DNA from 2 places in the Kaistia algarum genome. Region 1 is predicted to be linked to the other one. Evidence: riboswitches for the same ligand, from Rfam matches in the RefSeq annotation. Region 1 holds a riboswitch; the other holds the start of a gene.
What was found. A riboswitch is a leader RNA that binds a small molecule or an ion and turns the genes downstream of it on or off. The one in region 1 is predicted to bind thiamine pyrophosphate.
Positions count from the first base shown of each region.

Region 2: it holds a riboswitch for thiamine pyrophosphate, as region 1 does, so the genes downstream of both, OSH05_RS22630 (ABC transporter permease) here and thiM (hydroxyethylthiazole kinase) in region 1, are expected to answer to the same signal.

Region 1 covers NZ_JAPKNJ010000001.1:591,645-595,050, reverse strand. Annotated here, with positions in the region: gene OSH05_RS03065 (helix-turn-helix domain-containing protein) at 1-54, shown strand, start outside; gene OSH05_RS03060 (transglutaminase-like domain-containing protein) at 88-891, opposite strand; TPP riboswitch at 1,100-1,212, shown strand; gene thiM (hydroxyethylthiazole kinase) at 1,263-2,099, shown strand; gene thiE (thiamine phosphate synthase) at 2,099-2,740, shown strand; gene aceB (malate synthase A) at 2,867-3,406, shown strand, end outside.
Region 2 covers NZ_JAPKNJ010000004.1:69,955-73,360, reverse strand. Annotated here, with positions in the region: gene OSH05_RS22635 (hypothetical protein) at 1-1,216, shown strand, start outside; TPP riboswitch at 1,437-1,542, shown strand; gene OSH05_RS22630 (ABC transporter permease) at 1,609-2,391, shown strand; gene OSH05_RS22625 (ABC transporter substrate-binding protein) at 2,409-3,353, shown strand; gene OSH05_RS22620 (tetratricopeptide repeat protein) at 3,357-3,406, opposite strand, start outside.

The sequences.
Region 1 (3,406 bases):
ACCGGGCTTAGCCCGGCCGCGTGGCGGACCAAGCTCCGGCCATTTGCCGCGTGATCTATCGGCTTGGGGAGAAAATCGGTCCGTTTCCTACGCTTCTTCCGTGATCACGGCGAAGCGCGAGAGGATGTTCGGGCCGAAGGTGTGCGTGATCGGCACATCGGCCGCGTCGCGGCCATAGGCGATCGGGATACGTCCATAGCGCCGCTTGTTGTTGCGCGGATCGAACACGTGCCACTGGCCCGACAGATAGACCTCGATCCAGGCGGCGAGGTCCATCGCCGCATAGGGCGGTGGCTCGCCGACATCCGAGATATAGCCGGTGCAATAGCGCGTCGGAATGTTGAGCGTCCGGCAGAAGGCGACGGCCAGATGCGCGAAGTCTCGGCATACGCCCACGCCTTCCGCATAAGCTTCGGCAGCCGTCCGCGTGTTGCGCGCGTTCTCATAGCCGAAGCGGATGTGATTGTGCACGAAGTCGCAAACGGCCTGCACCCGGCCCCAGCCGGGCTGCGTGTGCCCAAACAGGCGCCAGCCCTCATCAGCCAGGCGGTCTGTTTCGCAATAGCGGCTGCCCAGCAGATAGACGAGGGTGTCGTAAGGAAGGTCTTCGACTCGGTGCTGGATTGCTTCCGGATGGTAGGGATCCGGCAGGCCGTTGTCGCGGATCACCGTGCTGGTCCGGATTTCGAACCGGCCGGCCGGCGCCAGCAGGCGGCAGCACCAATTGCCGTATCCGTCGTAATAGCCGTGGATCGGAACGGCAGGCGTGGTGGTGATCAGATCGGGATATTCGAGCCGCGACGCCACGCTCGGATGGACATTCACCATCGTAATCATCGGCGTGTCGGCGGCGAGCTGATAGTCAAGCTCAACCCCCAGCCGCAAGCGCAGTGGCAAGGCCGCCGAAGCGTTGTCTGGCATCTGCTGGGTCGACGTGAACCCGGCCGGCGAGGGAATATCCTGCATATGGTGGCTCTCCTGGCGCTGGGCGCGCCGATGCGAAACAACAAAATACCACGGAGTTGGTTCCCCTCGTTGGCGCAATTGCCGGCAGGTACGGCCTCCTCCTTGCGCGCCCGCAACTTCGTGCTAGTTTGCGCCCGTCTCATCGGGGTGCCTCGATCCGTTCCGGATCCTGGCTGAGAGGCCTTCGGGCTAACCCGCGAACCTGATCCGGATCATGCCGGCGGAGGGATTGAGCCAAAGGCGCGGTTTGCGCCCAAGCCATCGTTCCGTCCTGCGCCAGCGCCAAGGACGAAGAAATGACTGAACATTCCGAATTGAAACTGTCCGTCACGGACGCCCATGGCGCGCTCGAGGCGGTGCGCGCCGCCCGCCCGCTTGTCCAGAACATCACCAACTATGTCGCGATGACCATCTCGGCCAATGTGCTGCTGGCGCTCGGCGCCTCGCCGGCCATGGTGCACACGGCCGAGGAGGCGGATGATTTCGTCGCGATCTCCAGTTCGCTCGTCGTCAATATCGGCACCTTGTCGCCGCCCTGGGTCGAGGGCATGCGCCGCTCCATCGCGCGCGCTCGTGAACTCGGCAAGCCTTGGGTGCTCGACCCGGTCGGCTGCGGCGCCACGCCCTACCGTACCGGCATCGCGGTCGAATTCGCTGCGCTCAAGCCAGCGGTGATCCGCGGTAATGCCAGTGAAATCCTGAGCCTGGCCGGGGCGTCGGGCGCGGGTGGCAAGGGTGTCGATTCGACGGCGAGTTCCGATGCGGCACTGGATGCGGCCAAAGCTCTGGCCATCAGCACGGGCGCAGTCGTCGCCGTCACGGGCGAGACGGACTATGTCACCGATGGCAGGCTCGTCGTCGCGATCACCGGCGGCGATGCGCTGATGCCGCTCTCGACCGCGCTCGGCTGCGCGCTCTCGGCGACCGTCGCCGCCTTCGCCGCCGTCCGCCCGCCGATGGAAGCTGCCGTCGCCGCGCTGGCCGTCTATGGCGCCGCCGGCGCCGACGCCGCCATCCATGTGAAGGGCCCCGGCCATCTCCCGGCCGAACTCTGCGATGCGCTCCATCGCATCGATGCTGCCACGATCGAACGCCACGCGACGATCCGGGTCGTCGAGGGGGAGGCCATCTGATGCGCCGTCCGTTCGACCTCTCGCTCTATCTGATCACCGATGAGGGACTCGCCGGACCGCGCGGCGTCGTCGAGACCGTTCGGCAGGCCATCGACGGCGGGGTCACGCTCGTCCAGCTTCGCGATCCGGAGAACAAGACACGCCACCTGATCGATACAGCCGCGGCGCTCATCGATATCCTCCGGCCGCGCGGCATTCCGCTTATCATCAACGACCGTGTCGACGTCGCGCTCGCCGTCGACGCCGACGGGGTCCATGTCGGCCAGAGCGACATGCGCACGCGGACGGTTCGCGACCTGATCGGGCCGGACCGGATCATCGGCCTCTCGGTATCGCGCGTTTCCGAACTCGTGGCCGAGGACATCGACCCGGTCGATTATCTCGGCGTCGGCCCGATCTACTTCACCTCGACCAAGCCGAACGCCCCGACGCCGATCGGCTTCGACGGCGTCGGCGCGATCCGCGCTGCCTCGCGGCTGCCGATCGTCGTCATTGGCGGCGTGAAGGCGGAAAATGGCGAAGCCGCCATCCGCTCCGGCAGCGACGGCATCGCGATCGTCTCGGCGATCATGGGGACCGCCGATCCGCAGGCCGAAGCGGCGCGCCTGCGCTCTGTCGTCGACGCCGCCAAGGCCGGGTGAGGCGAGGGCGGTTGCGCCTGATCATTTTCTCCCAAGCGGAAAAGGTCCTCGGAGCTTTCCGCTTGTTTCGTTGAAGACGGCGGCATGACATGATGCCTCCACCTTGCCCGCCTGAGGAGAAATCCATTGTCCGCCCATGCCAGCCGCCTTGTCGTCACCGGCGCTTCCGGTCCCCGCTTCGACGAGATCCTGACGCCCGAGGCGCTTGCCTTCGTCGCCGAATTGCACGGCCGTTTCGATGGCACCCGGCGGGCGCTGCTGGAATTCCGCAAGGAACGCCAGGCTTTCTTCGATGCCGGCGGACTGCCGGATTTCCTGCCCGAGACCGCGTCCGTCCGGTCCGGTGATTGGAAAGTAGCGCCGATTCCGGCTGATCTTCTCGACCGCCGCGTCGAGATCACCGGGCCGGTCGATCGCAAGATGATCGTCAATGCGCTGAATTCGGGCGCCAAGGTCTTCATGGCGGACTTCGAGGATGCGTCCTCGCCGGTCTGGGCCAATATGGTCGAGGGCCAGATCAATCTGAAGGATCGCTGGGCCGGCAAGATCGATTTCACCGACCCGAAGACCGGCAAGGAATACAAGGTCTCGTCGAAGCCGGCGGTCCTCGTCATCCGGCCACGCGGTTGGCATCTTCCCGAGCGCCATATCACGTTCGAAGGTGAG
Region 2 (3,406 bases), on a different contig from region 1:
GGCCCAGCGCCGCGAGCCGCCGCAATTCCAGGCCGAGCCCAATTTCGGCCCGGATCCGATTTTCGAACCCTTGGCGGATGAGTATCCGGCGGTCGATAGCAGTGCCGAATGGCAGGAGCCATTCGAGGATGCGCCGACGCTCGATCACGATTTCGCCGACGAGGCACGGGATCGCGGCCGCCGTCCTGCGCCCCGTCGCAAGCGCGAGGCAGACGACCTCGGCGGCGGTGGTTATGGTGAGAAGCCTCGCCGCTCGCGCTGGCCCGCGCTGATTCTGCTGGTGGTAATCGGCCTGATACTTGGCGGCATCGCGGCGCTCGCCTGGTCGCAGCGGACCATCGTCAAGGATGTGATCGGCGATCTGATCAGCACCAACGACTCGTCGAGCACGAAGTCGGCGCCTGCTGTGCCTGCCGCTTCGACGGATTCGTCCGCCAATTCCAAGAATGGCGACAGGCTCGGGGGCGCGGCTCCCGAAGAAGCGCCGCGCGCCGTGCGTACGGTCGACGCGGCTCCGGCCCCTGACGATGCGATGAGCGCAATGACCGCTCCGGATCAGCCGGCGGCTCCGCCAGCTGCCGATGCCCCTGCGACGGCGGCGACCGATGCGCCGCTTCCCGGTGTTGAGCCGATCGCTCCGGCTGCCGCGCCTGCGGCAGAAGACGCTTCCGGTTCGGATCAGGCGCTGGTGGCGCAGAAGGCCATCCTCTACGAGCAGCCATCCGGCGCCAACGCGACGGTGACCGCGCTCAATGGCTCTGTCGTCTGGAAATTCGACGCCAACAGCTCGAACGGACCGGAGATCCAGGCGCTGATCGACGTGCCGGATCGCAAGATGAAGGTCACGGTCAACATCCGCAAGAATACGGATTCGACCTTGCCCGCCAGTCATCTTGTCGAAGTCATTGTCGATACGTCGGCGGATTTCCCCGGCGGCGGCATCAAGGCGGTGCCTGCCTTCGTGATGAAGCCGACGGAAGAAGCGCGGGGTCAGCCGCTTGACGGGGCTCCGGCCAAGGTTGCCGACGGCTTCTTCTGGATCGCCTTCTCGAGCGACGCGGCGCCCATGGCGCAGAACATCGCCCTGCTGCGCGAGCGCAACTGGATCGATATTCCGTTGATCTACGAGAATGATCAGCGCGCCATACTAACTCTGGAGAAGGGCACGCCCGGCCAGAAGGCCTTCGAGCAGGCTTTTGCTGCCTGGGGCAACTGATCCGCGACGCGGATATTGATCCACGATCGCCGCCTCGTCCCTCCCCTGGATCGGGGAGGCATTGCGCTTGCGGGTCTGCGAGCCGATTCACTCACCGCCCATCGTCGCAATCGGCTGGCCTGCTCGCCTGCGACCAACGCAGAGATGGGATGCCATGACGTCGGCTGTGTCGCCGCAACGTCGATGCGCTTGCGCTTGCCGCCATCATCCGCCATTGTCGTCTCATTCCGAGGGGAGTTCGCAAACGCGAGCTGAGATGGCCTAGGGCCGAACCCTTCGAACCTGATCCGGTTCATGCCGGCGAAGGGACGGGAAAAGATGGCGCTGGATTCCACTCGTTCGCATCGTCGTGTCATGGCCTCCGTTTTTCAGCGGAGGAGGTGATAAGGCTCATGCTTCAACGCTTCAGGCTTGGATCGCCCGCTCTGGCGATGCTGGCCAATGCCGTGCTCGTTGCCGCAGCGATCCTGCTCATCTGGCAGGCCGCGATTGTGATTTTCGCCCCGCCGCCCTTCATGCTGCCGCCACCCTTGCGCGTCTGGCGGGCGTTGGTCAGCCGGCCGGAACTCCTGACGCGCGACGCTGTGGCGACGCTGATCGAGACGCTGGTCGGACTTGTGACGGGCGCGGTGGCTGGTGCCGGGCTGGCCCTCATCATGGCGTTTGCGCCGCTTCTGCGGCGGCTGCTGATGCCGGTGCTGGTCGTCAGCCAGGCCTTTCCGGTTTTTGCGATCGCGCCTTTGCTCGTGTTGTGGTTCGGCTTTGGTATCGGTTCGAAGATCGTCATGGCGACGATCGCGATCTTCTTTCCCGTCGCCTCCGCCTTCCATGATGGTTTGACGCGCACTGATGGCGGGCTGCTCGACCTTTCGCGCCTCTACCGGGCTCGCCATTGGCAGGAAGTCATCTTCTTCCGCATCCCGGACGCGCTGCCGGCGCTGGCCTCGGGCCTTCGCGTCGCCGCTGTCTATGCGCCGGTCGGCGCTCTGATCGGCGAATGGGTCGGGGCCTCGTCGGGCCTCGGCTACGCCATGCTGATGGCCAATGGCCGCGCCCAGACCGACGTCGTCTTCGCGGCTCTCGTGATTCTCGCGGCGATGGCGGTGCTGCTGCGCGCCGCGGTCGATGCCGCCACCCGCCATATCGCGCCCTGGGCGCCCGAAACGCTCTCCTGACCAGAAACGGATACCCGATGACACCTATTCTCCGAACCTGCCTGCTCGCCGCGGGTCTCGCGCTCACCGCAGCGCCCGCCTCGGCCGCCGACAAGCTCACCGTCCTGCTCGACTGGTTCGTCAACCCGGACCATGCGCCACTGGTGATCGCGAAGGAGGGCGGCTATTTCGAGCGGCACGGGCTCGATGTCGATATCATCGCCCCGGCCGATGCCAGCGCTCCGCCGCGCCTCGTCGCCGCCGGTCAGGCCGACATCGCCGTCACCTACCAGCCAGACCTGATGCTGCAGGTGAAGGAAGGCCTGCCGCTGACGCGCATCGGGACGCTGGTCGAAACACCGCTCAACGCCTTGATCGCGCTGAAGGACGGCCCGATCCAGAAGCTTGAGGATCTGAAGGGCAAGAAGATCGGCTATTCGGTTGCGAGCCTGCAGAACGCCTATATCGATTCGATACTCGCCTCGGCCGGCCTGACGTCGAAGGACGTCGAGATGGTCAACGTCAATTTCAACCTGTCGACGTCGCTGATGTCGGGACAGGTCGATGCGGTGATCGATGGCTATCGGAATTTCGAACTGACGCAACTCGCGATCGAGGGCAAGCCGGGCAAGGCCTGGTTTCCCGAAGAGCACGGCGTGCCGCCCTATGACGAGCTCATCTATGTGACGCGCAACGAACTGAGGACGGACCCGCGCATGGCGCGCTTCATCGCCGCCGTCGAAGAAGCGACGATTTTTCTGACGAACCATCCGGACGAGGCGCTGGCGCTGTTCCTGAAGGCGCATCCCGATCTGAATGACGAGCTCAATCGCAAGGCGTTCGCCGATACTCTGCCGCGCTTCGCCAAGCGTCCGGCAGCCTTGGATCCGGGCCGGTACGATCGGTTCGCGCTTTACCTCAAAGAGCGCGGCCTGATCGATGTGGTGCCGCCAATCGACAGCTACGCGATTGCGCCTCGCTGATACTCAGCCTTCAGGGAGGCCGGCGAGCCGCAGGCCTTCCATGTAGCGCTCCA